3 regions of the Paenibacillus sp. NPDC058174 genome follow, and region 2 is predicted to be linked to each of the others. Evidence: riboswitches for the same ligand, from Rfam matches in the RefSeq annotation. Region 2 holds a riboswitch; each other region holds the start of a gene.
What was found. Region 2 has a riboswitch for cyclic di-AMP ahead of ACFVVF_RS15315 (TrkH family potassium uptake protein). Riboswitches for the same ligand answer to the same signal wherever they lie in the genome.
Positions count from the first base shown of each region.

Region 1 (9,957 bases), on a different contig from region 2:
TGAAACGGTTCGACTCTCATTCATTTCACTCCGGTCTCAATAGTTTAATAAATCATACCAAATCGATTGCAAGATGCACAAGCGCAAGGCAGCATTGCAGCTGCCTTGCTATACAGAAGCGATATGATAATAGGCAATCGATTGCAGCTTACCCGTATCCGGGTCGATAAACAGCTTAAGCAGCGCTTCACCCCGTTGAAAGACGATCCCGTCCTCCGCGATAAAGTCCGGCTCGCCAAGCGCTTCCTTGATGGCAGCCTCCGTTGCCGACAATTCATTATCGTCTATCTGGAGTTTATTTGCGCCCCCGGCAATCTCGACATAATCAAACCATCCGTCACGGAATGCAATATCCATGTCTGGATATTCGTAAACTTGCAGCTCCGGCAGCCATTCATCCTGCACAACGCTTTGCGGCTGGCCGAGCTTGTCTGCCACAGCGGCCGGATCATCGTCGAGTGTAAGTCCGTTCACGGAATGAAGCGGGTATGGCTCTCCCTTACTTGCCTGCAAAGGGGGCATGGAAGCGGATGCCGGTAGTTGGCTGACAAGCGCGCCTAACAGACAACCAATCAGAATGATATTCTTCATATGCAATTCCTCCCGCAGCGTAATGGGTTGCTGTTAACTACTTAACCCGTTCTGCTCCGCTTGAAACAATTATTCCGGAATCATTGCTTTGGTCTGCAGCCTGACGAGGCAAATATCATCTTTTTGAATACCGTTGCAAGGCTCGGGAACGATGGTTCGTACGAGTTCATTGGGCTCTGTTTGACGTCCATCGGCGAACTGCTTGACGAGCCGCCCGATCGGAATCTCTTTGCCGTTGTCTATAGCATCGGTTAGACCGTCCGTATACAGTGTGATAGCAACCTCTTGATCGTAATGGAGCTCTTTTTTTTCGACGTTCAAGCTGTCAAACAAGCCAATTGCCCCGCAGCTTTGCTCCAGCAGAACTGTTTCGCCATCAACGAAGGCGACGCCGGTCGGATGACCCGCATTGACGTATTCCATCGTTTTACGCTCCGTATCCAGCACCAGATAGATCGCCGTAAAATAATAATTGATCAGCTCATCCTTCATATGAAGCTGATTCATATACCGGTTCAGCTCCAGCATCACCTGCTCCATATCGGAAATGCGGGTAATCGTGTCCCGCAGCACGGAAGAGATGTACATGCACACAAGGGAGGAGGAGATGCCATGTCCCATCATATCCAGCAAAATAACGCCGTAACGATGCTTATCGATGCGGTACCAGGCATAGAAATCGCCCGCCAGCTCTGATGAGGGCTGATAGGCAGCATAGATCGAGACATTCTCATCGTCGATCGGCTTGCTTAACACGCTAAGCTGAACCTGCTTGGCAAGCTCCAGCTTATACTTCATCCGTTTGTCCCGCTCTTTATGCCAGTCGATTTCTTTCTTCAGCCGCAGCGCCGAACGGATACGGGCCAGCAGCTCCATCCGATTGATTGGCTTCATGACGTAATCGCTCGCGCCGGCATCCAGAGCCTCTGCCATCTTGTTGGAGTCGCCGACAGCAGTAACGAAAATAATCGGCACATCCTTATAACGTGCGTCCTTCTGAATGACCCGGCAAGCTTCAAGACCGTCAATGTCCGGCATCATCATGTCCATGAGAATCAATTCAACATCGGGTTCTCTCATGACGGCGGAATGGATGCCCAGCATCTCGTAAAGCTCGTGAGCGGAAGAAGCGGTTTTCAGCTGGGAGTAACCGGCTTTGTTTAATATTGTTTTAATAATGAGCTGATTAGTGGCATTGTCGTCTACGATTATGATGCTCATAGAAAGGCCCCTTTGGATTGGAATCTGTCTTCTTACTATATCATAGTACAAAGACCTACCCCGGGAGGATAGGTCTTTGCTCCGGAAATGGATTTGGAAGGGGACTAAATCATATAGTGCGGATAGTAGTAGACGGCAGGGTCAAATTCATCTCCGGCATATTCCCGTCCGCCCCAAGCGATGACCAGAATTTTGTCGCGGTCCATTTCCGATTCGAGATGCTCGGCATACTGCTTAGAGATGCCAAGCGATCTCATCTTGGCACGAAGCTCGTCGCCGCTGGAGCGGAAAATGTTGGCGATTGCCGTGCCTAATCCTTCCGCAGATACGCCGATTTTCTCCGCGTCCGTATTGTCGGCGATGCGGGCCGTCCGGTCTTTGTCATGGGTCAATACGAAAATGTTGTCTTTCAGGTAGCCCTCCCGCTGGAAGCGGTAAACCTGCTCTTGAACCTCAACAATGCTGTTCACTGTGTGCACCTTCGTCTGAGTCGTTGTTTGTGTTGTCATTGTAATTCCTCCTCATAGGATTGATTAGTTAGTTGCGCCTGTTACGGTTATTGCGGTTAAACTCGTCGTCTTCCCAGAATAAGCGATGCAATGAAAAGAACGATGAAGACGATAAACAAGATCTTGGCTATTCCCGCCATGGCGGAAGCTATGCCGAGAAAACCGAATATGCCTGCGACGATTGCGAAGATGAAAAATAATAATGCCCATCCCAACATTGGAACCACCTTTCTTTCTGTTTAAGTTGCCTCTGTGTTGTGGTGTTGCTTGCTTTGTATTAACCGCTAGGGTGCAAGTTGAAACTATTTTCTTAGCGCTCTATAAAAAAATAGCCTCCATCCCGTTCAGGATGAAGGCTATTTGAGGTTAAACATTCTATTCATAAGTCATGAATCTACAATTACTTATAGGAACCTTCGAACACGACTTCGCTTAGCGATTTACGGCCGCTTGGTACTTCTCTTTCTTGAATCGGAACAGGCAGGCTGCTCTTATCGCCCTGGTAGCCAATCGCAATAACGGCATGAAGCTCATATTGCTCCGGCAAATTCAAGGCTGCTTTCGCTTGCTGACGGTTAAATCCGCCAATCGCGTGTGTTACCAGTCCTTTGAGCGTCGCTTCAAGCGCCAAATGTCCCCATGCTGTTCCTGCATCAAAGGCATGTGCGCCGTTCGGATCGCCATTCTCGCGTTTGGAATCGGAAGCAACGAGTACGAGCACAGGCGCTTTTGTAGCCCAAATCTGGTTGAATTCACCCAAAAAATTATGGAATACAGCGAGCTGCTCTTCTGTCTTAGCCACTACAAACCGCCATGGCTGATCATTAAAAGAGGAAGGTGCCCAATGAGCGGCTTCCAAAATCGCGTTTAAATCTTCGTCCGCCACTTTGCGGCTGTCATAGGCGCGCGGCGACCAGCGATTGAGAAACAAGGAGGATACACCATGCTCGGCGTTGCGATGAGACTGTACAGCTTCAGAAACCTGTTCTACAATATGGGTCATTTAAGACACACCTTTCCAATGGGAATTATTTGTTTTATTCTATTCTAGCATTTTGATTTTGATAAAACAAGATTACCTATTATGTACCGGTTACAGCGAATAAAGCAATCGGTTTATCCATTGAGATGAATCACATTCCTTCATATTAAAGTAATCTCCTGAATAAAGGCTAGCAATTATGAGTCGCATTTTTGACTTGAAGAATAACTGTTTCAATGCAGCCTGAATCGTTTAAGAGAATGTACAATCGCATAACCAAATTAGAGAAGGATGGTGTTCATCGATGGAAAAACATACGGTTCATGTTAATGGCATCGATATGGTCTATGAAGAGTGCGGCAGCGGCAACAAAAAAACGGTTATTTTACTGCACGGCTTCTGCGGTTCTTCTCGTTACTGGCATAAAGTTTGTCCTTTGTTAAGTGATAACTATCGCATTATTATGCCGCAGCTTCGCGGCCACGGCGAGACAACCGCCCCTGAAGGTGCTTATACAATGGAACTGATGGCAGACGATGTTTTATGCCTGATGGACAAGCTCGGCATACACAAAGCATCACTGTTTGGCCATTCTCTGGGCGGGTATATTACGCTTGCCTTTGCAGACCAGTATCCCCACCGGCTTGCAGGACTTGGTCTCATTCACTCGACAGCACTTCCGGATTCGGAGACGATGAAGCAGAAGCGTCTGGAAGATATTGATACAATTCGCGAAGGCGGAATCGCTGCCTATATCAGCGAGCTCATTCCGAAGCTGTTTTTGGAATCAAAGCGCGAAGAAAAGCAAGAGGATGTGGATGAATTCATTAGGGCAGGCAAGCGGATGAAGCCCGAGGGGGCGATTCATACGCTTGAAGGGATGATGCAGCGTCCGGATCGAAGCAAAGTGCTGGCGAAAGCGAACTTTCCGATATTGCTGGTCGCGGGTGCAAAGGATGATGTTATTTCACCGATTGCGACATTTTCCCTGACGGAATCGGGCGCCTACAAGTCGACGTACGATTACCCGCATATTTCGGAAAATACGTTTGAAGGCGTCGCGCATATGAGTCTGGTGGAGGCGCCGGATCAGTTGTCCCGTGTGATCGCAAACTATTTGAAAACGCTTAATGAGAAGGAAACGGTACGGACAAAATAACCGCTAGCGGATTGCGCCGCCGGGTTCGGGATGGATGGAATACTCCCGAACCCGGCGGCGTTGTTCATAGACTGCGAGAAATCGCAATAATTGGAGCTTTGGAGCGCGGCATTAGTATGTAAGCGCTTTTCCGTATGCTTTCTAATCCGAATTGAACGAAAAACGAATTAAAGCAGGTTTTACATTAGTTGGCTGCAGGCGTAATATTAGTCCGTAATCAATCGAATAGGGTTCAATTCTAATCGCTAAATTTCCGTTCAGGAAAACGGGGGAACCAATCATGATGCGGCTTCATTTGAAGCTGTGCCATACGGGGTGAATCCTTATGCTTACCAGCATGGGGTAGGGCGACTCTCGCCGTCCGAATCCGTCAGCTAACTTCGTCAGCGTTGAATGAGAGAGGGTTGTGAACCGGTGTGAAAAACACAGGCTTCCTGCCTGTGTTTTTTGTATGCAAAAAAAGGGATACGTCGATTGGGGGATGGCGCGCTCTGGATTGTTCATTCAGGTAAAGGGAATTATAAAAAAACTAAACTATGCGGCGGTGAAAGAAGTGCTATCTTCCCTTAAACGATTTCTAATTGGAAGACCGTTAAAATCAACACAATTGGGCGAGCAAAAGCTGAACAAAACAAAAGCGCTCGCTATTTTATCTTCAGACGCGCTGTCATCTGTCGCTTACGGGCCGGAGCAAATCCTGATCGTACTCATGACAGTAGGCGCTGCAGCCTTCTGGTATTCGATTCCGATTGCCATCGGCGTGCTGGTGCTGCTGCTCGCTCTTATTTTGTCTTACCGGCAAATTATTTTCGCATATTCGCATGGCGGAGGCGCTTACGTCGTATCCAAGAACAATCTCGGGATGTTCTCCGGTCTTGTTGCCGGCGGCTCGCTGCTTGTCGACTATATATTGACCGTGGCCGTCAGCGTATCGGCGGGTACAGATGCGGTTACATCGGCTTTTCCAAGCCTGCATCCTTACAACGTGCCCATTGCTATTCTGTTCGTCCTGTTCATTACGACGCTTAATCTGAGGGGCGTAACGGAATCCGCATCCATATTAGCTTATCCCGTATATTTGTTCGTATTAGCATTGCTGATCTTGATTGGCGTTGGCCTCTTTAAAATATTGACGGGTCAAGTGTCACCGGAGCTGCATACTGCAATTGGAACGCCGGTTGCCGGTATTGGATTATTCCTTATCTTAAAAGCATTCGCCTCCGGCAGCTCGGCTTTGACCGGTGTTGAAGCAATATCGAATGCGATTCCGAACTTCAAACAGCCGTCACCGAATAATGCGGCCAAAACGCTAATCGCCATGGGCTCGCTGCTGGCTATTCTGCTCTCGGGCATTGTTTTTCTGGCCTATTATTACGGCATTAGCCCGAGGGTGGAAGTAACCGTCGTATCGGATATTGCCGAGCAGGTATTCGGGCGCCACTTTATGTATTACTTCATCCAGGGAACGACAGCTTTAATTCTGATCCTGGCGGCCAACACCGGCTATTCAGCGTTTCCGCTGCTGGCTGTGAACTTGGCGAAGGATAAATTTATTCCGCGAATGTTCACGATTAGAGGAGACCGGTTGGGCTATTCCAACGGCATCATTAGTCTGGGACTGCTCTCGATTCTGCTTATTCTGGCATTCGAGGGACGTACCGATCAGTTGATTCCGCTCTATGCAGTAGGCGTGTTTATTCCATTCACCCTGTCGCAAACGGGCATGATGGTGAAGTGGCTGCGGGAAAAACCAGCCGGCTGGGTGCCGAAGTTCATTATCAATACGACGGGAGCGTTAATCAGCTTACTCGTCAGCCTGATGTTTTTTCTGACGAAGTTCGGTCAAGTCTGGCCGATTCTGGTGTTCCTGCCGCTTATTCTCTGGTTCTTTTACCGGATTAGAAAGCATTATGAGGCTGTTGCCGATCAGCTGCGGATAACGACCTGCGAGCCGGCTATTCCAATTGAAGGCAATGTCATCATCGTGCCCGTAGCGGGAATTACTCATGTCGTCGAAAATTCTTTAAATTATGCAAAATCATTGTCTGCGCATCAAATTATTGCCGTCCACATTCCGTTTGAGCGGGAGGAGGAAGCGATCTTTGAGGAGAAATGGAGCAAGTGGCAGCCCGATGTGAGGCTGGTTACACTGCATTCCCCTTATCGGAGCCTGATCGAGCCGCTGACTAAATTTATCGATACGGTACAGCGCAAAGCGGGAGAAGCGAACTATCAGGTCACAGTCATTATTCCGCAGTTCATTCCGAAGAAGGCATGGCATAACATTTTGCACAACCAATCCAGCTTTTTGCTGCGGGCTCACTTGCTGTTCAGGCGGGACGTTATCGTAACGACAGTTCCTTATCATTTAAAGAAATAAAGCAAACAAAAAAACGGGCCGCAGCAAAAGTCTGCGATCCGTTTTTTTAACGTACATATTAAGCTTGCGGCTTAGGCGGACGCGGGCGTTTCTGCTTGAACCGGGGGGCAACATAGTTGCGCTTGCGGTCGCGGAAAAAAATCCAGCCGCCGATAAAGCCGACCCCGGCGAGGAACATGACGAGTCCGAGCAGAAAGCTAAGCCATTGAAAGTCGGGAACGACGGCATCATTGCCGAATTCGGAAAAGTAATGAAACAAATCATTTTTCATCCGAAGAAAGCCAAAGCAGGCAAGCAAGCCTGGAATGACAAGAAATAGGACGGCGATCAAACGGGCAGCTACCAATTTCATGAAACGCTATTCTCCTTGTGACTATGTAATAGCATTATGATACCTTTTTCACCGGAGACTGTCTATTTCAGTTAAGGGGCAGCCGCAAATAGGGATGAAAATAACTATGAAAAAAGGTACAATAGGTGAAGTGACCATACGTAAATGAGTGGAGGTAATCATAGATGGCGATACAAGTAGATGTAGCAATTCTTGGCGGCGGCGTAGGCGGATACACAGCAGCGATTCGCGCTGCGCAATTGGGTAAAAGCGTGGCACTCGTAGAGGCGGACAAGCTGGGCGGCACCTGTCTTCATAAAGGGTGCATACCAAGCAAATCGCTGCTTCGCAGTGCGGAAGTATATGCGACGCTGCTCGAAGCGGATACATACGGCATTACTTTACAAGAGGGCGCGGTTGCGCTCGACTTTGCCAAAGTGCAGGGACGCAAGGAAGCGACAGTTGACCAGCTCTATAAAGGGCTGCAGCATTTGATGAGAAAGAACGGCATTCAAGTTATTCAAGGCAAGGGACGAGTGATCGGCCCTTCGATATTCTCCCCCCGCAGCGGCTCGCTTGCGGTAGAGCTGGCGGACGGAGAGATGGAGTCGGTCGTGTCAACCAATCTCATCCTTGCGACAGGCTCCAGGCCGCGGACGCTGCCAGGTATTACACTTGACGGGGAAACGATTCTGACTAGCGATGACGCGCTGCGGATGGAAGAGCTGCCGGAATCGATCCTGATTGTCGGAGGCGGAGTGATTGGTGTCGAGTGGGCTTCGATGCTGCAGGACTTTGGCGTTCAGGTGACGCTCGTAGAGTCCGGTATTCGATTGCTCCCTGGGGAAGATGCGGAAGTTTCAGCCGAGCTGACCCGATTGCTCAAGCGCCGGGGCGTTCGCGTGCTGACAAGCGTACAATTAATTACAGAGGAGCTGGCAGCCGGCGAGGGCGGCATAACGGTTCCTGCTGAGACATCGGACGGCAAGGTGCTGCTGACGGCGGACAAACTGCTGCTTTCCGTAGGCCGCCAGGCGAATATCGAAGGCATCGGCCTCGAAAATACCGATATTAAAACGAAGGACGGCTTTATTCACGTCAATGAATTTGGCCAGACGAGCGAGCCGCATATTTATGCGATCGGCGATGTGATCGGCGGCGTTCAGCTGGCTCATGCGGCAGCCCATGAAGGCCTGCATGCGGCGGAGCATATCGCCGGCGAGAAAAAAGCAGCTGTGCCTGCTCATCTCATCCCGCGCTGCATCTATTCCCGGCCTGAGATTGCCTCTTACGGCTTAACGGAGGACGGCGCAAGAACGAAAGGCTATGATGTGAAGACGGGCAAAATTCCGTTCCAAGCGATTGGCAAAGCGATTGTTCTTGGCGAGACTGACGGCTTCGTTAAAGTAATCGCTGATCGTAAAACCAATGACATTCTAGGCGTTCATATGATTGGCGCTCATGCGACGGACTTAATATCGGAAGCGGCGCTGGCGGGCGTGCTTGATGCGACGCCATGGGAAGTCGGAAGCATGATTCACCCGCATCCAACGCTGTCAGAGGCGCTTGGCGAAGCGATGCTGGCGGTTGACGGCAAGGCGCTCAACTTCTAATTTTGCACAGTCCCATGATAAGTGCAGGTTAAATCTATTACATTTGTCAGGTTTTCTTTTTCGCCTGAATGGGTTTATAATATATAACATCAAGTCTTAGTACCTGGTTATAAATGTAGGTTAAAGGAGGCATTCCTCATGACCCAATCCGGATCAACCAAACAAACTTTTCAACATACGGAATTAGGCCTTTCACATGAGCAAGCCATAGAAATGTATGCCACCATGCAGCTCGCCAGAAAATTTGACGAGCGCAATTTATTGCTGCAGCGGGCAGGCAAAATCAATTTCCACGTGTCCGGCATCGGACAAGAGGTCGCACAGGTTGCAGCCGCATTTGCGCTGGACCGGGAGAAAGACTATTTCCTGCCGTACTATCGGGATTACGGCTTTGTCTTGGCCGTTGGCATGACGGTTAAGGAACTGATGCTTTCGGTATTTGCCAAAGCGGAGGACCCGAACAGCGGCGGCCGCCAAATGCCGGGCCACTTCGGCAGCAAGAGGCTGCGCATCGTAACGGGCTCCAGCCCGGTGACGACGCAGGTGCCGCATGCCGTAGGCATCGCGCTCTCTGCCAAGATGAAGAAGCAGCCGGTCGTTACCTTCGTCACGTTTGGCGAAGGCTCAAGCAATCAAGGCGACTTTCATGAGGGCTGCAATTTCGCAGGCGTTCATAAGCTGCCGGTCATTCTGATGTGTGAGAACAATCAGTATGCGATTTCGGTACCTGCACACAAACAATTAGGCGGACGTGTGGCGGACCGCGCAATCGGCTACGGATTCCCGGGCATTCGCGTGGACGGCAACGATGCGCTTGAAGTATATCGAATTGTGAAAGAAGCCCGTGAGCGTGCCATTGCCGGCGAAGGGCCAACGCTTATTGAAGCGATGATGTACCGTCTGTCGCCGCATTCCACTTCTGATAATGATCTGGCTTACCGGACGAAGGATGAAGTGGACGAGAACCGGTCGAAGGACGGCATTCCAAAATTCAAGCAATATTTGATCGATTGCGGCATTTGGGATGAAGAGCGCGACGCGGAGCTGCTTGCGGCGATCCGCAAGCAAGTGGATGAAGCGACCGAATATGGCGACAGAGCGCCGTTCCCGGCGCCTGAGTCGGTACTGCACCATGTGTATGCCGATGATGCCGGTCAAGGGGAGGGATAAC
Region 1 is NZ_JBHVUY010000001.1:1,489,477-1,499,433, reverse strand. It holds gene ACFVVF_RS06835 (STAS domain-containing protein) at 1-20, opposite strand, end outside; gene ACFVVF_RS06830 (hypothetical protein) at 109-591, opposite strand; gene ACFVVF_RS06825 (SpoIIE family protein phosphatase) at 661-1,812, opposite strand; gene ACFVVF_RS06820 (YflT domain-containing protein) at 1,917-2,321, opposite strand; gene ACFVVF_RS06815 (DUF1328 domain-containing protein) at 2,378-2,539, opposite strand; gene ACFVVF_RS06810 (nitroreductase family protein) at 2,722-3,324, opposite strand; gene ACFVVF_RS06805 (alpha/beta fold hydrolase) at 3,608-4,462, shown strand; cyclic di-AMP (ydaO/yuaA leader) riboswitch at 4,696-4,867, shown strand; gene ACFVVF_RS06800 (APC family permease) at 5,016-6,842, shown strand; gene ACFVVF_RS06795 (DUF2627 domain-containing protein) at 6,901-7,194, opposite strand; gene lpdA (dihydrolipoyl dehydrogenase) at 7,359-8,786, shown strand; gene ACFVVF_RS06785 (thiamine pyrophosphate-dependent dehydrogenase E1 component subunit alpha) at 8,925-9,956, shown strand.
Region 1: linked by a shared signal. The riboswitch ahead of ACFVVF_RS06800 (APC family permease) and the one ahead of ACFVVF_RS15315 (TrkH family potassium uptake protein) in region 2 are both predicted to bind cyclic di-AMP.

Region 2 (9,957 bases):
GTAAAAAAATAATCGACAGCCTTGTCGATCTGCCGTTTGCTCTGCCGACTGCCGTAGCAGGCATCGCGCTCACCGCGATCTATGCGCCTAACGGCTGGGTCGGCAAGCTGCTGGAGCCTATCGGCCTGAAAGTAGCGTATACGCCGCTTGGCATTACTATCGCTCTCATATTTATCGGTATTCCGTTTGTCGTGCGGACCGTACAGCCGGTGCTGCAGGATTTCGAGAAGGATACGGAAGAAGCGGCGGTTATGCTGGGGGCGTATCGTTTACGAACGTTTTGGAAGGTCGTATTGCCGGAGCTTATGCCTGCGCTGTTAACAGGGTTCGCGCTTGCATTTGCACGAGGAATCGGCGAATACGGCTCCGTCGTATTTATCTCAGGCAACATGCCGCTTAAGACAGAAATTGCCCCGCTGCTCATTATGACAAAGCTGGAGCAATTCGATTATGCCGGCGCTACAGCGATCGCAACGGTCATGCTGGTCGTGTCTTTTCTGCTGCTGCTGCTTATTAACTTCTTCCAATGGCGGATCAACCGCCGGACGATAGCGGACTAGGAGGGGAACCACATGGCTGGAGCAGTTACTGCACATTTATCGGAGGAAGCCTCGAAGAGACCCCGGCACATAACGGAGCCGAGGAGCGTACAATGGGTGTTAATCGGCATTGCACTGCTGTTTCTCGGTCTCGTCGTGCTGCTTCCGTTAGTTTCAATTTTTGTCGAAGCTTTTAAGAAGGGCTTTGATGTATACCGGGCGGCGATTACCGAGCCTGATGCGTTGTCGGCGTTAAGGCTGACACTGATCGTAGCTGTTATAGCAGTGCCGCTCAATACGATTTTTGGTATAGCAGCCGCATGGGCAATCAGCAAATTCCGGTTCAAAGGGAAAAATGTTCTCATTACACTTATCGATCTGCCGTTCGCTGTATCGCCGGTCATTTCCGGATTGATCTATGTGCTGATGTTTGGTGCTCAAGGCTTTTTCGGTCCATGGCTGGATGAGCGGGGCATTCAAATCGTCTTCGCTTTGCCGGGTATCGTACTGGCGACAATATTCGTGACCGTTCCTTTCGTTGCCAGAGAGCTCATTCCTCTTATGCAGGCGCAAGGCGTGCAGGAGGAAGAGGCAGCGGCCAGCTTGGGCGCTAAAGGCTGGCAAATCTTTTGGCGGGTTACCGTTCCGAATATTAAATGGGGCTTGCTGTACGGCGTTATTCTCAGCAATGCCAGAGCGATGGGCGAATTTGGCGCCGTATCGGTCGTATCCGGTCATATCCGGGGTCAGACGAACACGCTGCCGCTGCATATTGAAATTTTGTACAATGAATATCAGTTTTCAGCTTCCTTCGCCGTAGCATCCCTGCTGGTCATGCTGGCAGTCGTTACGCTGCTTGTCAAAGCGCTGTTCGAATGGAAGACGGCAAGACGTCCGCAAAGCGGAGTGGAATAGGAAGAAGCATACAGAGAGGGACTCGAGAAGAGTCCTTTCTCCACACTATAAATCCGAGTATATCGGTAAACTATGGAGGGATTGAAGATGGCAAAACCATTGGAATTGGATCAACTTTGGCTGGAGAGAATCGTCGATCAAGTAAACGGCTTGCAGTATGGATCGGTTAACATTACGGTGCATGACGGCCGGATCGTTCAGATTGACCGGACGGAGCGTACCCGTTTCGATCAGCCTTCCCACAAACAAACGAACCACGATTCCCAGGCTAAAAACCGTGATAATGCCAATAGCGGAAATGCAGCGGCGGGCGGTAACAGCGGTGAAACACTGCGTGCGGTTCAATAGCAGCATTTCCTTCCATAAAAAAAGCTCCGTTCGGACGATCCGAACGGAGCTTTTTTTGAATAGAAGCGTTTATGTATTGGCGATAACCATACCCGCTTGCTTTTCCATTAAGAAATAACGAATTTGACGATGACCGCGACAGCGAAAATGACAGTCATAGCACCAAGCATGCCGCCAAAGCCGAACACAACATCCATCAAGTCGTCGCGCGGTTCTTCATTATAATGCTCGCGCGGATCTCTCACATTTTCCATTGATGACGCCTCCCTTGAACACATTCAGCTTCATCTAGTATACCCAACTTTCCGAATAATTGTAAAGCAATAAGAGTGACAAATTAAGGCGGAATGGCCTCCGAATGTGCTAAAATGGAACATATGATCTGAAAGGGAGGGGCAGCATGGACGAGCAATTACAGAGCAGCGACAACGCCAGAGCCGTCGCCGCAGAACGAATACGCAACAAACTGGCGCTGCTGCCCGACCAGCCGGGCTGTTACTTAATGCGAAATGGCGAAGGAACCATCATTTATGTCGGCAAGGCAAAGGTGCTGAAAAACCGCGTTCGCTCGTATTTTAACGGCAGCCATAACGGCAAGACGCAGCGCCTTGTATCGGAAATACGCGATTTCGATTTTATCGTGACCGCAAGCAATATGGAAGCTCTCATTCTGGAGTGCAATCTGATCAAGCAGCATCATCCCCGCTATAACGTGCTGCTGAAGGATGATAAAAACTTTCCTTATATTAAAATAACGCATGAAGCGCATCCCCGCCTTGAAGTGACCAGACGGGTCGTGAAGGATAAAGGCAAATATTTCGGGCCTTATCCGAATGCATTCGCGGCTCAGCAGACGAAGAAGCTGCTGGACCGGCTGTACCCGCTCCGCAAGTGTAATACGCTGCCCGATAAGGTTTGTCTGTATTATCATCTTGGGCAATGTATCGCGCCTTGCGAGTTTGAGGTGGAGCAAAGCACTTATGATTCCATGATTCAGGAAATTACGAAGTTTCTGAACGGCGGCCATGATGTCGTCAAGCAGGATCTGGAGCGGAAAATGGCCGCGGCAGCGGAGCAGCTCGAATTCGAGCGGGCCAAGGAGTACCGCGATCAGATTGTAGCGATCGATGCCGTTATTGAGAAGCAGAAAATTACGATGTCGGACGCGCTCGACCGTGATATTTTCGGCTATGCGGTGGAGAAGGGCTGGATGTGCGTACAAATTCTGTACATGCGCCAAGGCAAGCTGATCGAACGCCGGGGAACGACATTCCCGTATTATGGCGAGGAATACGAGGATTTCATGACGTTCGTGACGCAATATTACAGCGACAATCCGGCACTGCCGAAGCAAATCTTTCTGCCGCAGCCGCCTGCATCCGCAGTCGTAGCGGAAGCTGTTGCAACGACAGCTGCTGCTGAAGGAGAAGAGGCCGCCGAGGCGGAATATGCTGATGAAGTGATGTCTTCACTGCATAACTGGCTTAAGGTCAAAGTGCTGATGCCGCAGCGCGGCCGTAAAAGCGAAGTAGTGTCAATGGCCATCGACAATGCGAAAATTATGCTGTCTGATAAATTCCGGCTGATCGAGCGGGATGAGGAACGCAGCGTCAAAGCTTCCGAAGGACTTGCCGGCTGGCTGGGGCTGCCTGAGGTTCGCCGGATCGAGGCATTCGATAACTCGAACATTCAAGGGACGAATCCTGTATCGGCAATGGTCGTCTTCACCGACGGCAAAGCTGACAAGAAAGAATACCGCAAGTACAAGATCAAGACGGTACAGGGACCCGATGATTACGAGACGATGCGTGAGGTTATCCGCAGACGCTATGAGCGCGTGCTGAAGGATCAGCTGGCTGCACCAGACCTGATCGTCGTCGACGGCGGCAGAGGGCAAATATCGGCGGCTGTGGACGTGCTGCAGAACGAGCTGGGACTTTATATTCCGGTTTGCGGCCTTGTGAAGGATGCGAAGCATAAGACTGCGCAGCTCATGACCGGCGATCCGCCGGAGGTCGTGCCACTTCCGCGGGACAGCCAGGAATTTTATTTGCTGCAGCGCATCCAAGACGAGGTGCACCGTTTCGCGATTTCCTTCCATCGCGAGCAGCGCGGCAAATCGATGATTGCCTCGCAGCTTGATGCGATTCCAGGTATCGGGGAAAAACGCCGGAAGCTGCTGCTGAAACATTTTGGCTCGATCAAAAAAATCAGAGAGGCCTCGGTAGAAGATTTCCGGCCTCTGTCTATTGGAGATAAGCTTGCCGCACAAATAATTGCGGCATTAAACGAAGAGCCGACGTCTTAACCGACGCCGGCTTTTTTTGCGTAAACATGAAATCTTTCCATTGTACGAGCAGTATCCAGTTGCTATAATCGAGCCATTGAAGTGGATTCCAATATATGGAGGGTGATCTTTTGAAAATCGCACATATCCGTTTGTTCGTGCCGAATGTTAAGGAATGCTTTTTGTTTTACCGGGATCTGATGGGACTAGAAGTGCTCCATGGAAATGAAGACACGCCATATGCGGAGTTTCAAACGGGCGATATTCACCTTGCTTTAGAACCATTACTGGTGAGCAGCCCTAGCGAAAACATCAGCAGGACGCATCCATTCAGCGCGAATGATCGGCTTGCTATCATTGTCAGCGTGGATGACGTAGATGTGGCGTTCGAGCAGCTAAGGAGCAAGGACATTGCATTTATTAAGGAGCCGCATGATACGCCCGAATGGGGGCATCGTGTCGCTTATTTACGTGATCCGGCCGGAAACCTCATTGAGCTTAACGGCGGTATTTAGCAAAAACAAACCATAGAACAGAACAGAATAGGAAGTGTCCCATGTCTAGAAAGGTTATCGGATGGCTGCTTATCATCTGCTTGACGTTATCGGCTGCGCCGGTTCATGCCAATACGGCAGCAGCGAAACCGATTCAACTGTATGTAAATAATAAGAAGCTGACCGGGATAGAGCCTGTTATTAAATCCGGTACGATGTACGTCCCGTTCCGCAAGTTTTTGAATGCATTGGGCTACAAGGTTACCTATGACCGCACGACTAAGAACATCATGGGTGTTGTTGATGGTGATGAACTGATTATCTGGGCAGGCTGGGATACGATTGAGTACGACGAGAGCCAATATTACCTGAATGACCCAATAATAGAGATTAATAAAGAAATCTTTATTCCCATTCGTTTGATTGCTTATTTTATGAAGTACTCAGTGAATTATGAGCAGCGACATCAAACGGTTCATATGCTGAAATACGGCTATGGCCAGGATAAAGCTTTACTGGAATTAGTCACGAAGTTTTATAATAATCCAAGTCCTAGTCTTATGGCCACTGATAATCTGGAAGCGGGTTATGCCCGAGATTACGAACAAAGGGTTAGCGAAATTCCAGTGGTGAATTTTAGAGTAACAATAGACCTTATGGAGTTCACAGCATCTGATGAAGCTAAGCTTTGGGTTACCTATATCGATGATACGGAAGTTTTGGAAAGCCGTACCGAAATAGTCTATAGAGTTCGAAAAGAATACGGACAATGGAAAGTTTCGAAATCAAGTGCAGTCTTCCTCGATATGAATTTGCCGAAGGATATTGATGAGTCTGTGAAGCAAATACAGGTGGCGCGAAATCAAGAACAAGAGGCCGTTTTAACCGATTTGCGAACTTATTTTAATGCTTATAACGAGGAAAATTTTGAACGTACACTCCAATATACTTCGCCGTCATTCATTAAACGTTGGAATAACAATATGCCGACTTCTGATTTTTGGTGGGACATCGTTTTGAAAACGAATTTTGAGCATGGGGAATCCAGATATAAGCTTTCTAAGGAACGGGTTATTTTTCTCGGAGAAAAAGAAGCGGCGGTTCACGCAACGCTGGAGTGGAGCGATGTGACAGAAGACATAGCGGAAGGTGAATATGTATTTGAGGCGATTATTTATATGGAATATGCGAATGGCCATTGGAATTATGACGAAGAATTCAGTATTGATGATGACTATGATAAACGGGAAGCTTACAAAGAGTTTTTTCACTAGAGCTGCTCACCTGTAAAATTATGCAAAAAAAGAACCATTCCCACTGCGGGAATGGTTCTTTGTCCATCTATCCAGGCTCTAAGCGAGCGGTATATCCGGCTCCGGCCGGTGTTTCTTCCGGTGCCAGTAGCGGATGCCGCCAGCTATAATGACCGGCAGTACGACATAAATGATTGCGGCCGTCACATTAATTGCCTCGCCTGTAGCAACAAGAGACAGGCTCATGAGCAGCGTATCCAGTATCGCATGCGTGAATACCGCCGTAATGAAACCGAACCGCAAGAAGATGAAGCAGAAGACGAGGCCGAGAATAACGAGCTCGATGACCCGCGTGTAGAAGGGAAAGATCGGATAGCCGACATGTCCCAGCGCCCACATCACCGTCGGGATCAGCGAGGCGATAAAGGTGTTCTTGAACCAGCGCTTGAATATCGCGATGCCAAACAGCCGGTAGATGGCTTCCTCAGAAATCGCAGCACACCAAGCCAGTGTAGGCAGCAGCCAAAGTGTGCCTATATTGTACGGCGAGGTTGTCGCATCCGTCGTCGACCAGGAGCCGATCCCCTTTTCGAGAACGATGAATATAATCGATTGCAATCCCAGTAAAATAAGTGCCAGCAAATAGGACAACCCGACGCTGCGCCATACATGATCACCGTAGCCTCGTTCTCGGAATCCCGGCCATAGCGGGCGTTTGTTGGAGCGCCACATGCCGTCGCCGGCAACTAGCGAGAAGTAGACGGCCAGCGCTACGGGAACGAGCATGACGGCCGATATAATCTGCATGACGAGTTTTCCTTGAGCCGTCATGATTTCTTCACCGGATTGCGCCATAACGCCATCCATCATATCCAGGTTGCTGTAAATGTAGAAGATCGTAAATAATGCACTGATAAACAGTCCGCGTTTGAACGTCGTATGACGACGGTAGAGCACGGCATAAATAATGGCCAGCACGAGCGTCATCAGCGCCATGTAAAGCAAGCTGACAACCGATAAGACGTTAGCGATGCCTTTTTGCTTGTCGACATTGGATACATAATCTGCAGGCGCTGTAAAGACAGCCTTATAACGGTTAATGACCGGCTTTCCGTCAGAGCCGCTTGCAACTCCGACTGTAACTCTCAGATCGGCCTCCCCGAGCTTGTACCCCTTCGGATAAAAGACGACTTCCCCTTTCGGAGACGTGCTCGTTTCCGCCAGTTCCTCTTCGCGGAAGCCTGCGTCCATTGCCGCTTGCGTAGCTTTGAGGACGAGGCTTTCATCTTCAGGGAATGGCACTCCGCCCTTCCAGTTCCAGCCGACAATCTTGCCTGTCGTCATATGTACATACACAAAGGCGTTAGTGCCGTCGTTCATTTTCAGCTGAACCCGGAACGTATCGTAAGGAAAATCGCTGCCGTACGTTTTATCAAATTTGGTGGTTAATTTCTGCTTGGAGAAATAACCTGCAGCCAGACTGTCTGTCTGATAAATCGTATGCGCTTCGACCGGTTCCACGCGGAACTTCTCCTTGGCGAATTGCAGCGCCTGCTGCTCTGCTTTGCTTTTGCTCGCTTTGACCGATGCGATCGATTCTTCTTCCATGGAGCTGCTGCCTTGAGCCGGAAGGATCTGAGCCAGAACGAAAATAACGGCGCCAATAACGGCGGCCCACATAAATCGTTTCCAGTCGCCAGGGGCAATAGAATTAACCATGATTCACCTCGTTTTGGTATCAATATAGGCCATAGTACGGCGGAAAACAGATAAAGTAACAATACCATAGGACTCCCTATTTTATCCAATGCCAATTCAGCGGAAAAAGACCATGTAAAATATTGAACTTTGACCAGCGGCCTGTAAAAGGGAGAAATAACGAGCGGCGAGAAGCCCGGCATATGCCAGAGCTGCCCATTGGCTGAATTTGAATGAATTGAGCTTATTTTATGCACATTGCTTGTTTTGTATTGCAGTTGAAATAGGCTTATAATCGGTATCATTGTTAATTGAATAGATCAGCCGAATTTCCGCAAGAAAACGGGGGAACCATATCGTTGCCGGTACGTATTATTTCCGAGCAGCATGGGGTGAATTTCGGTGAAGTTTGTCTACGGCCAGCAGGGCCGCAGCATGCTTTGCTGAATAGGGCCGCCTTTCCAGGCCCGAATCCGTCAGCTAACCTCGCAGGCTGTATGGAACAGGACTCATCGCAGCAGCATTGGGTTTCCGGTGCTTTTTTTTATGCTCAAAAAACGGGTAAGGGATGCGTGTCATGTTGAAATTTATCGATGTTCGCAAATGGTCACCGCCGCGCATACTCGTATCCGGCTTTGCGGCTATTATCTTTATTGGCGCTATTCTGCTTAGCATGCCGTTTGCTTCGGCTGATGGAACGCGGCTAAGATTTCTTGATGCCTTATTTACAGCAACGTCTGCGACCTGCGTAACGGGACTGGCGGTTGTCGATACCGGCACCTATTTCTCTACGGCAGGCCAGCTTATTATATTGCTTTTAATTCAAGTCGGCGGCCTTGGCTTTATGACGATGGGCACTCTGTTCGCGCTTGTACTCCGTAAACGAATCTCACTGAAGGAACGTCTCGTTCTTCAGGAAGCGATGAATCAGTCGAGCATGGAGGGCATTGTTAGGCTGATCCGAAAAGTGTTTATTTACTCCTTATCGATCGAAGTAGTTGGCGCGCTGCTGTTCACCATCCGTTTTTCCTTCGATATGCCGCTTGGAAAAGCAGCGTACTTCGGCCTGTTTCATGCCGTATCCTTTTTCAACAACGCAGGATTTGATATTTTCGGTCATTTCCGGGGTTTAACTGCCTATGTCGGCGATCCTCTGGTCAATATTACATCGATGCTGCTGATCGTGCTTGGCGGCCTCGGCTTTATCGTCATATCCGACCTGCTTGAAATAAAGAAAAACAAACGGCTGTCGATGCACAGCAAAGTCGTGCTTTCGATGACCGGGACGTTGATCCTAGTTGGCGCAATCGTTATTTTCATCTTTGAGTTCTCGAATACGAAGACATTGGGTTCCCTGAATTGGGGCGAAAAGGTGCTGGCTTCTTTCTTCCAGTCCATTACGCCGAGAACGGCAGGCACAAATACGCTAGATTACTCCTCTTTGCATCAGGCAACCTTGTTCTTCACCGTCATTCTGATGTTCATCGGCGCTTCGCCGGGCTCAACGGGCGGCGGGATTAAGACGACCACCTTCGCGACGCTGATAGGCGCTGTAGTGGCAATGGGCCGCGGCCGTGAGGATATTGTCATGTTCCGTTACCGGCTGGGCAAAGACCGGATTTTCAAAGCGCTGACGATAACGATGCTGTCGCTGGCGCTCGTCATTGGGGTTACGATGCTGCTGACGACGACGGAGGATCATCAGTTCATCCTAATATTGTTCGAAACGACCTCCGCGTTCGGTACAGTTGGATTAACGGCGGGTTTGACACCAGATCTGTCGGACTTCGGCAGAGTAGTCATTGCGCTGACGATGTTTGCAGGCAGACTGGGGCCTTTGACACTTGCTTATGCGCTGGGACCAAAAACAGAAAAAGAGCTGTATCGGTATCCCGAAGGTAAAATTACTATTGGATAGAGAATGGGGATAATTAAGAAATGAAGAACAAGCAGTTTGTCATCGTCGGTCTTGGCAGGTTCGGATCCAGCTTGGGGAGAGAGCTGATTCAGCTTGGCCATGAGGTGCTCGGCATCGATAAGGACGAAGAGGCCGTACAGGAAATGTGCGACGTGCTGACGCATGCCGTGTCTGCAGATTGTACAGATGAAGAGGCGCTTCGCTCGCTGGGCGCACGCAACTTTGACTGCGGCGTAGTCGCGATCGGCGATGATATTCAGGCTAGCATCCTGACAACGATATTATTGAAGGATCTAGGCGTGAAGAAGGTTGTCGCCAAGGCGATGAGCGAGCTTCACGGGCGGGTGCTGGAGAAGCTGGGCGTTGACCGGGTTATCTATCCGGAGCGTGATATGGGCATTCGTGTAGCGCATCAGCTCGTATCGCCGAACCTGCTTGATTATATCGAGTTGTCGAAGGACTATACGATTGCCGAGCTTGTCGTTCCAAGGGAGCTGAACGGCAA
Region 2 is NZ_JBHVUY010000002.1:826,889-836,845, forward strand. It holds gene cysT (sulfate ABC transporter permease subunit CysT) at 1-560, shown strand, start outside; gene cysW (sulfate ABC transporter permease subunit CysW) at 573-1,454, shown strand; gene ACFVVF_RS15285 (YezD family protein) at 1,542-1,802, shown strand; gene ACFVVF_RS15290 (YqzM family protein) at 1,910-2,056, opposite strand; gene uvrC (excinuclease ABC subunit UvrC) at 2,203-4,110, shown strand; gene ACFVVF_RS15300 (VOC family protein) at 4,221-4,604, shown strand; gene ACFVVF_RS15305 (copper amine oxidase N-terminal domain-containing protein) at 4,646-5,857, shown strand; gene ACFVVF_RS15310 (CPBP family intramembrane glutamic endopeptidase) at 5,936-7,555, opposite strand; cyclic di-AMP (ydaO/yuaA leader) riboswitch at 7,847-8,044, shown strand; gene ACFVVF_RS15315 (TrkH family potassium uptake protein) at 8,112-9,452, shown strand; gene ACFVVF_RS15320 (potassium channel family protein) at 9,473-9,957, shown strand, end outside.

Region 3 (9,957 bases), on a different contig from region 2:
TGAAATCGGCATTGAATGCTGCTCTAATTCCGTTCAATCCTAGATGTATCAGCTTCTAATGAAGTGCTGAATATCTCCGAAACAGCAATTGACACTGGCTGGAAGTTTGGGTATGCTTTTAATTGAAAATCATTATCAATGGCTTTTACGGCCACTACCCGAAAAAAGGAGATTGCAAATGCTTCGCAGATTTTTCAGCTATTATAAGCCTTATCGCAAGCTGTTCTATCTTGACTTCTGCAGCGCAGTTGTACTAGCTATTCTAGAGCTATGCTTCCCGCTTGCAGTCAGTTACGTTGTTGATACCTTGCTCCCTGACGGGAACTGGATGTATATCATTACGGCTTGTTCCATTCTTTTTATTATTTACGTAATCAATACGCTGTTGTCGTATGTAGTCACCTACTGGGGGCACATGCTTGGGATTAACATTGAGACAGACATGCGGCGTAAGCTGTTCCAGCATGTGCAGAAGCTGTCCTTCCGGTATTTCGACAATACGAAGACCGGCCATCTGATCTCCCGGCTTACGAATGACCTGTTCGAGATCGGCGAGGTGGCGCATCACGGACCCGAGGATATGTTTATCGCGGTGATGACGCTGATAGGCGCCTTTGGCATCATGGCTTACATTAATTTGGAGCTTGCAATTCTGACTTATGTTATTGTTCCAATCATCATCTGGCTCGTTATTTTCTTTAACAAAAAGATGACGAAGGCTTCCGATCGTCTATTTAGTGAAATGGCTGACTTCAACGCTCGTGTTGAGGATACGGTTGGCGGCATTCGTGTCGTACAAGCATTCGCTAATGAAAAGCATGAAGGCAAGCAATTCGCGGAGAACAACAGCCGTTTCCGTGTGGCCAAGCTGATTTCGTATAAAATCATTGGTATGAACGCATCAGTCACTTACATGCTCATGCGTTTTGTCCAGCTGTTTGTTTTGTTGTTCGGTGCCTGGTTCGTTATTCAAGGCCAGCTGCACTACGGTGAGTTTATCGCTTTTGTTCTGATGACGAATATCTTCTTCAAGCCGATTGAGAAAATTAATGCTGTTATCGAGAGCTATCCGAAAGGGATCGCGGGCTTCAAGCGCTACCTGAAATTAATAGATACCGATCCGGACATCGCAGACGCGCCTAATGCCCGTGATATCGGCCTTGTTAAGGGAGATATCCGCTACAACGATGTAACCTTCGGCTATGAGGGCAAAGATAAGGTATTAAACGGAATCAGCTTGTCGATTAAGGCAGGCGAAACGGTCGCCTTCGTGGGGCCTTCCGGTGCAGGGAAGACGACGCTGTGCAGTCTTCTGCCTCGCTTCTATGAGGTGGACGGCGGCAGCATTTCTGTCGACGGGCATGATATTCGCGAAGTGACGATGGAATCGCTGCGCAAGCAGATCGGCATCGTACAGCAGGATGTGTTCCTGTTCCATGGCACGATCCGTGAAAATATCGCCTACGGCAAGCTGGACGCTTCCGAGGCGGAGATCAGGGAAGCGGCACGCCGGGCACGGCTGGAGGAATTCATTGCTGCGCAGCCGAACGGGCTGGATACGGTCGTCGGCGAGCGGGGCGTGAAGCTGTCCGGCGGCCAGAAGCAGCGGATGGCGATTGCCCGGATGTTCTTGAAGAATCCGCCGATTCTTATATTGGACGAAGCGACCTCGGCGCTGGACACCGAGACGGAAGCGGCGATTCAGCAGTCGCTGGCGGAGCTCTCCGTTGGCAGAACGACGCTCGTTATCGCCCACCGCTTGGCAACGATCAAGAATGCCGACCGCATTGTCGTCGTAACGGAAGAAGGTATTTCCGAGCAAGGGCGGCATGACGAGTTGGTGGCTACCGGCGGCGTATACAGCCGTCTTCATCAGGCACAGTTTGGTACAGCGTAACGGATACAAATGCCAAAAAGCCTGTTCCTATCGCTTCCGTCTCAGGGGCGGCTAGGAGCAGGTTTTTTATTAAGCCTTCTCGTGAGATGCAATGCCGCTCGTTTGACGATTTCTCGGCATTCGGTATAAAATTTGAAGCAGTAACGAAGCTTTAGAAAGAGATTGGGAGGAGAGATCATATGAGCAATACGGTTAAACAGCTGTCCCCTTTGGTTGAAGCTTTAGGATTAAAGCCGCATGTAGAGGGCGGCTGGTACAAGGAGCTATGGAAAGCATCTTTTGAAATTCCGCATCAGGTGCTCGGCGAGCCCTATTCGGGACCTCGTTTTGCAGCTTCTTCGATTTACTTCCTGCTGCATCCTGATGAATTCTCCGATTGGCATAAAGTGCATTCGGACGAGCTGTGGCTGTGGCATTCCGGCGGCCCAATGAAGCTTACGCTTGGGGGCACAGAGGATGCGCCGCATACCCGCCAGGAAATTATGCTGGGCGGCGATGTTCTGAATGGCCAGCAGCCGCAAGCGCTGGTACCGGCAGGAGAATGGCAAATGTCGCATCCGCTGGGGGACGAGCCTGTATTCGTATCCTGCGTTGTAGCTCCGGGCTTCCATTATGATGATTTCAAGCTGATCGAGCGCTAAAATTATAGGCTTTGGCTGGAATTTGCCGGATCGTTTGACAAATGGTTTGGGCATCTTTTAAAATTAGATTACGCTTAATTTCCGGCATTGCCGGAAAGCGGGGGAACCAAATGCAAGTGGGGCGAATAGGTATTGATGCCATGCATCAGCCTTAGGGTACCATCTACCCGAGTCCGTCAGCTAACCTCGTCAGCAGTGGATGGGTCATCTCATGTATGAATACGAATGTTTATGACCCTTGCAAACCTTAGGATTGTAAGGGTCTTTTTGTGTTTTTATCGACCCCCGCTGGTGAAGCGTGCACCACAAATTCTTTTTTAAGGAGGAGTTTGTATGCCGCAGCCCCAATATTCGGTTACTTTGAACAATGGCAATCCGGTCTTGCTGGAGGGAGATTCGCAGCTCGCAGAGCTGGTTGAAGCCATCGGCAGGGGGGAGTTTCCGGACAGCACCCGCATTCAAGTGACCACGCAATTCCATCGTCCTAGCGATCTGACACCTGAGGCACGCGTCAGCCTGGAAGTACTTCATCAGGCCGGCGTCATTCTAGTCAATCACACCCCCATTCTGAAAGGCATCAATGACGACCCGTTTCAATTGGCGCATATGCTGAATCAACTGGCCTGGATCGGCGTAACGCCGGCTCTGGTGTTTATTCAGCGTCCCGAAAGCGGCGACAGAGAGGCTTCCGTTCGTTTGAAACGCGCCTTTCAAGTCGTGGAGGGAGCGAAGGCGCTCATCTCCGCCGGCGGAAGCCCGCTAAAGCTCGTTATGTATCACAGCTCCGGCAAGATCGAGATTGTGTCGATCGACAATGGCAAGGCTTATTTAAAGTATCATCATTCGAAGTACGGCCGCGAGGGACATTTCATGATGCTGGATTGTCCGGATGACGCCATATGGTTCGATGAATTGCCGGGCAGCGAGCCCTATGGCAGGGTAGGGGATGGAGCCGCTTTCATGTAAAACGTTGATTTACAGCGGGATTTGGCTGCGTTATGATGGTCTTTAGCTGGGAAGCGGGGTACGCTTTCCAAATTCATAACGAAAGTCGAAGGGATTTTACAGCATGCGCGAGTCCTTATGGACGAAAAACTTCATTTTATTGTGTTGCTCGAATTTATTTCTTTTTATGGCGATCGAAATGCTGCTGCCTACATTGCCGATTTTTGCGGCAGACCAAGGCAGCACAGAGTCGCAAATCGGCTTGATACTAGGCTTCTTTACGTTTGCCGCCGTTCTATCCCGTCCATTGACAGGGGCGGGGATGAAGCGGCTGGGCAAAAAGGGGCTGCTGCTCGTTGGCGTCATTATTTGCTTGATCGGAATGGCGAGCTATTATGTCGCGGGTACGTTGTCCGTCCTGCTTCTGCTCCGTGTCGTGCACGGCATTGGCTTTGGACTGGCGACGACGATGTTCGGAACCGTCGTATCCGATGTGATCCCGGCTTCGCGCCGGGGTGAAGGAATGGGCTTTTTTGCGACAGGTAATGCAATTTCCTTCTCATTAGGTCCGTTTCTTGGCATCTGGCTGCTCGACCATTACAGCTACGGCGGATTGTTTGGCTTCGGAGTCGTTATTCTGCTGCTGTCGCTGTTCTTCACCTTATTCGTCCGGCTATCTCCTGAAGGACAGGCGCAGATCAAGGCTAACGCCAAGGAGCGGGAAGCTGAAGCGGCGATCAGAGAGACCGCTGCTGGCTCCGAAAAATCATGGGTTCATGATGTCGTGGAGAGGAAGGCGCTGTTCCCGTCCTTGCTCGGCATGATGGTAGGCTTCGCTTTTGGCGGCCTGCTGAGCTTTATTACGCTGTTCGGCATCGAAAAGGGACTGGCCAATATCGGCTATTTCTTCCTCGTCGTTGCAATCAGCGAGGTACTCATCCGGTTCGTCAGCGGCCCGTTGTTTGACCGGAAAGGCCGGTTCTGGGTGTTATTCCCTTCAGCCGTATTGTGCGTAATTGGCTGTGTACTGCTGTACAAGACGGAGACGACCGCGATGCTGCTGCTGGCTGCTGTGTTCTATGGCCTAGGCTTCGGAGCTTTGTTCCCGGCCTTGCAGGCATGGGTCATTAATAGAGTGGAACCGCAACGGCGTGGCGTCGCTACGGCAACCTACTATAATTTGTTTGATATCGGTATCGGATCTGGCGCCATCCTTTTAGGCTTTGCAGCGATGTGGACCAATTACGCAACGATGTTCCTTTTCTCGGGACTGTTTTTCGTTTTGTATCTGATTCTCTATCTGGTGTATGAGCGGAAGCATGGTGTCCGAGGAAGAGAGCAGGGCCAGCAATCGGCCTAAAATAAAAACGGCAGTGCAAGGATGATTTTATCCCTGCACTGCCGTTTTTGGCTTTCTGAAGGTTTGAAAATGAAGCCGGACGAGGCTCAAAATGCAAATGTGCATTTTGATAAGCCTCAAAAGCCTTAAAATCGCTATCAAAATGTAAAAGTGCATTTGAATTCGTACAATTTCGGCGGATTGAAGCATTTTAGAGCAAACAACCTGCACATTTGCATTTTGATCGCCAAAAACGGCGGAAAAACGCCAGACAGCCTGCACTTTTATATTTTGATTTCTATATCATCCTCCTGCGTAATCGGGACAAGCCGAGTGTTTGAGTTCACCGTGACATATTGCAGACGGCTTACAAGTCTATAAGCAAAAAAAGGCGTCCCACCGTCATTTCTGACTTCCGGGACGCCTTTTCGATTCATACCCAGCATCTAGGGATTAAGCAGCAAGCTTAATTTTTTGCCCCGGGTAGATGAGATTCGGGTTGGCAATACCGTTGAGGTCGAGAAGCTGCTGCCAAGTTGTACCGTGTGCTTTGGCGATCGACCAGAGCGTATCGCCCTTCTTAACGGTATATGAAGCGGGCTCTGGCTTAGCCGTGGGCTTTGTTTCCGGTTTAGGCTCAGGTTTCACCTCCGGCTTGGTATTCGTTGCCGGTTCCGGCTCGGCCGCAGCAGGCGGGATTTCCGATGCGGCAGCGGCAGCAGCGGTAATACGTCCCTCTGCCTTCGGCAGTACGCCGTCCAGCTTCTCGATGTAGGCAATGAGTGCCTCGTCAAGCGAGCCATACATTCCAGCTTGCGGATAGCTGCTGAACATCACATATTCGTCTCCGCCCGCAGCCATGAAGTCATTCGTCGCTATAACGTATTGCTTTTTCCCGTCAAGCGGCTTGCCGCCCACGGTTACGGAATGAACGCGTTCACCTGCGGGCTTGGCTGCATCAATCTTAAATGCTATGCCGGACACTTGCGGGAATGCGCCTTTCGGATTGGGATAATCGGATACGCCATTTTCGAGTGCAGCCTTCAAGTCGGCGCCAGAGACCTTCAAGGTTACAATTTGATTGCCGAATGGCAGTACCGTGATGACGTCTCCTTTCGTAATGATGCCTTCATTAATGGAGGCGCGGATGCCGCCGCCGTTCGTCAGACCAATGTCTGCCCCGGCTGCATCACGAATTGCATCGGCGATCAGGTTGCCCAGATTCGTCTCGCTAGCCCGCACAAGCTCACGAGTTCCCTCCAGTTTGACGGCCGCCTTGCCGACCTCCTGTGTCAGGATGGCTTCCTGGCTTTTCTGAATATCTGCAACGAGCGCCGTCACTTCGGCATTAGGCTTAATAGCCGCAGCCTGCTTCTGATCAATGAGTGCAGCTTGCTTCTTAACCACTTTGCCGTTATCGAACCACAGATCAACGACACCTAAATATTTCGTATATTCGCCTGCGCTGGCTAAAAGGGTTCCGTTGCCCGCCACAAGGCCGTCCTTCAACACCGTATGGCTGTGACCATCAATAAATACGTCTATGCCGGACACTTCCTTCAGCAGCTTCAAGCTCGTGTCCTCACTTGCGGCATCTTGTCCGATATGGCCTAAAGCTACGATGATGTCCGTCTTGTCTTTCAGCTCGCCCACAATGGCTTGCGCCTCCTTCACGGGGTTAGTGAAGGATAGCCCTTTCACATTATTAGGATGCGTTTTATATGCCGTCTCCGGCGTTGTCAAACCGAATATGCCGATTCTTACACCATCTACTTCTTTAATGACATAAGGCTTGTACAGAAGTGTCTGGTCTTTCGTTACGCGAGTATTTGCGCTGAGCAGCGGGTAAGTCATTTCGTTCTCGAGCTCCAGCAGCCGTTCATAACCGTAATTATATTCATGGTTGCCCGGTACCGCCGCATCATAGCCCATTTTGTTCATGACCTTCACGACGCTTTCGCCGGTTACCAAAGTGGCGAAGGTTGTTCCGTGCACGGCATCTCCGCCGTCAAGCAGAAGCGTGTTGGGATTGGCTGCCCGGTAACTGTCGATGATGCCGCTGAGCTTGGCGAAGCCCATTTCTCCGCTTGTGTTCTCCACCGCCCGGGCGTGCATGTCATTCGTGTGCAGCAGCGTAATATGCTTGCCAGCTGCGGTTGTTGCGGATTCGGCTGCAGTGACGGTGCCTGTCGAGACGGCAATTAGCGATACGGCCAACAAGGCGGAGCCTAACCATTTGAACCTCTTGAACATAGACCTCTCATCCCTCCATATCCTATATTTGACAACGAATTTCCTATTCTACGTTTGCAAATGAATTCCTGTTTAGCTTTCTTTAATTTTCTGAAAATTAAAACTTATGGCATACTATTGGAGGACATTCTGCTTAGTCTGTCTTGTTGCTCTTGGTGCATACGGTTGATTATAATGGGGGAAATAACGAGGAGGGCGATCCGCTCATGAGTGAAGGACATAACTTGACGGCCGCAGACATTGCGGCGGCAATTGATCATACCGTGTTGAAGGCAGATGCGACAAAGGCCGATATCGTACAGCTTTGCCAAGAAGCGAAGCATCATGGCTTTGCGACGGTGTGCATCAATCCCGGCTGGGTAAAGCTGGCGTCAGAGCTGCTGGCAGATTCGAAGGTCGGCATCACGACGGTTATCGGTTTTCCGCTGGGAGCGACAACAACGTTCGCGAAAGCGGCGGAGACACGGGATGCGATCGCAAACGGCGCAACTGAGGTTGATATGGTACTGAACATCGGACTGCTCAAATCCGGCAATGACGAGGGAGTCAGAGGAGACGTAGCGGGTGTCGTTGCGGCTGCTGACGGACAAGCAGTCGTCAAAGTGATCTTAGAGACCGGGTTGCTGACAGACGAGGAGAAAGTGCGGGCATGCTTGATCTGCAAGGAGGCGGGGGCGGATTATGTGAAGACGTCAACGGGCTTTGGCAAAGGCGGAGCTACCGCTGCAGATATTTCGCTAATGCGCCGCACTGTTGGTTCTGAGATGGGCGTTAAGGCATCAGGGGGCGTCCGCGATCAGAAGACAGCCCTGCTGATGCTGGCTTCTGGAGCGACACGGATTGGCGCCAGCGCCAGCGTGGCGATCGTATCCGGAGGAGCAGGAGAGGGCTACTAACAGCTGTCCGAAGGTGCAGATGTTGGGGGATTGACCCTGTTTTTGAATGGCGTTATGATGAGTGAAGGAACCGTCCGGCTCTGTGGAGCCGGATTTTTTATTGCCTTGAGGCTAACTTTACGATAGAGGACGAACTGTCTGCGCGGCCCAATCTTAGGTTTAGCGCTTTGCACAGATTCATATAGATCGGTAATTTATAGGATAAGAAGAGGTGAAGTATGCTTCAAAAAGCTTCCTGGCGCGAGCAGTGGACGACTGATGTCCGCGCGAATGTGCTGGCGGGCATGACAGCGACACTGGCGCTAGTGCCGGATTCGCTCGCATTTTCCTTCATGGCGGGTGTTCCGCCGGTTGTCGGTATTTACGCGACGATTTGCATCCTGCTCGTCGTGACGTTTATGGGAGGCCGTCCCGGCATGGTATCCGCAGCAGCCGGCTCGATGGCCGTGCTGATGCTCTCGCTCGTACACGAGCACGGTATTCAGTATTTGTTTGCAGCTACGGTGTTAACGGGTGTTATCCAGTTCCTGATGGGCGTATTCAAGCTTGGCAAGCTTATGCGCTTCGTCCCGCAAGGGGTGCTGACCGGCTTTATTAATGCGCTGGCGATTATGATCTTTATGTCCCAGCTCCGGTATTTCCAAGGCGAATCCTGGCTCATGTACGCCTTGGTGGGTCTGACTCTTGCCATTATTTACTGGCTGCCGCGTTATTTCAAGGCGATTCCATCGCCGCTCGTTGCTGTAGCAGTTCTAAGCATAGCGGTATGGGCGCTTGGACTTGGCGATGTGACCCGCATCGGCGAGATTGCTGCAATTGACGCTTCGCTGCCGTCCTTTTTCCTCCCGGACATTCCTTTCAGCTGGGATACGCTTGCGATAATCGCTCCATATTCCTTGTCTCTGGCGGTTGTCGGCTATACGGAAACGATGCTGACGCATAATTTGCTTGATGAGATGACTGGAGAGCGGACCGATAAAAACCGGGAGATGCGCGGTCAAGGTATAGCCAATGTCGTGGCCGGCTTTTTCGGAGGGATGGCGGGCTGCGCGCTCGTCGCAGAGTCGGTGCTTAATGTGAAAATGGGCGGGAAACGCAGGCTGTCAACACTTGTCGCGGCGCTGTTCCTGCTGCTGCTGACCGTTCTGCTGGGCGATGTGCTGGCGATGATTCCGATGGCAGCGCTCGTGGGCATTATGCTGATGGTCTGTGTATCGATTTTCGACTGGTCATCGGTGTTCAAGATGAAGAAGCTTCCTGCGGGAGAGACGTTCATCATGCTGTCGACGGTTGCCGCCGTGCTGCTTACGCATGATTTGGCAATCGGGGTAGGCGTTGGAGTGCTGTTCAGCTTTATCGGCTTTGCGATCAAGGCGTCGAGAGTGCAGATCGACAGCGAGTGGGACGGAACGAGAAGAACGTACCGCGTTCACGGACAGCTGTTCTTCGCCTCCGCCTCCGAGCTGGAGGAGCAGATCGAAACGCAATGCGAGGCCGAGGAAATCCGCCTCGACCTCACGGGCACCAAAGTATGGGATCATACGGCAAACCTTGCCGTCAAACGAACGGTGGAGCGACTTAGAGACAACGGAAAGCAAGTTACCGTGCTTCACGCCTCCGCCGATCAGGCTGCGGTTTAACGCTGGCAGCTAATCGTCAGGTTGGCTTCCAGCTTGCCGCTAGGCTCAAGCATAACCAGCTCTTCCTGGCGGTTCAGCTCGCTGTTCATCGCCATCCACGGCTCTACGCATACGAATGGCTTGCCGTTAACCGACCATAGCACCACATATTTGAATACATCGCTGTAGGACAGGCGTACCGTTGCGCCGCCGGCTGCCGGGAAGGAGATTTCATTCTTTTTCGTATCGAGCAGCGTCACGGACTCTACAAGGCCTTCCAGGTCAAATACGCCTTCAAACGGCTTTTCTACCATATCGTTGTAATCCAGATAACGGGTTGCATCGGTATCGTAGGAAAGCTTTTTGC
Region 3 is NZ_JBHVUY010000004.1:277,017-286,973, forward strand. It holds gene ACFVVF_RS20475 (ABC transporter ATP-binding protein) at 179-1,897, shown strand; gene ACFVVF_RS20480 (cupin domain-containing protein) at 2,077-2,538, shown strand; cyclic di-AMP (ydaO/yuaA leader) riboswitch at 2,600-2,748, shown strand; gene ACFVVF_RS20485 (hypothetical protein) at 2,872-3,504, shown strand; gene ACFVVF_RS20490 (MFS transporter) at 3,608-4,843, shown strand; gene ACFVVF_RS20495 (5'-nucleotidase C-terminal domain-containing protein) at 5,276-7,075, opposite strand; gene deoC (deoxyribose-phosphate aldolase) at 7,282-7,971, shown strand; gene ACFVVF_RS20505 (SulP family inorganic anion transporter) at 8,190-9,611, shown strand; gene ACFVVF_RS20510 (aldose epimerase family protein) at 9,608-9,957, opposite strand, start outside.
Region 3: linked by a shared signal. The riboswitch ahead of ACFVVF_RS20485 (hypothetical protein) and the one ahead of ACFVVF_RS15315 (TrkH family potassium uptake protein) in region 2 are both predicted to bind cyclic di-AMP.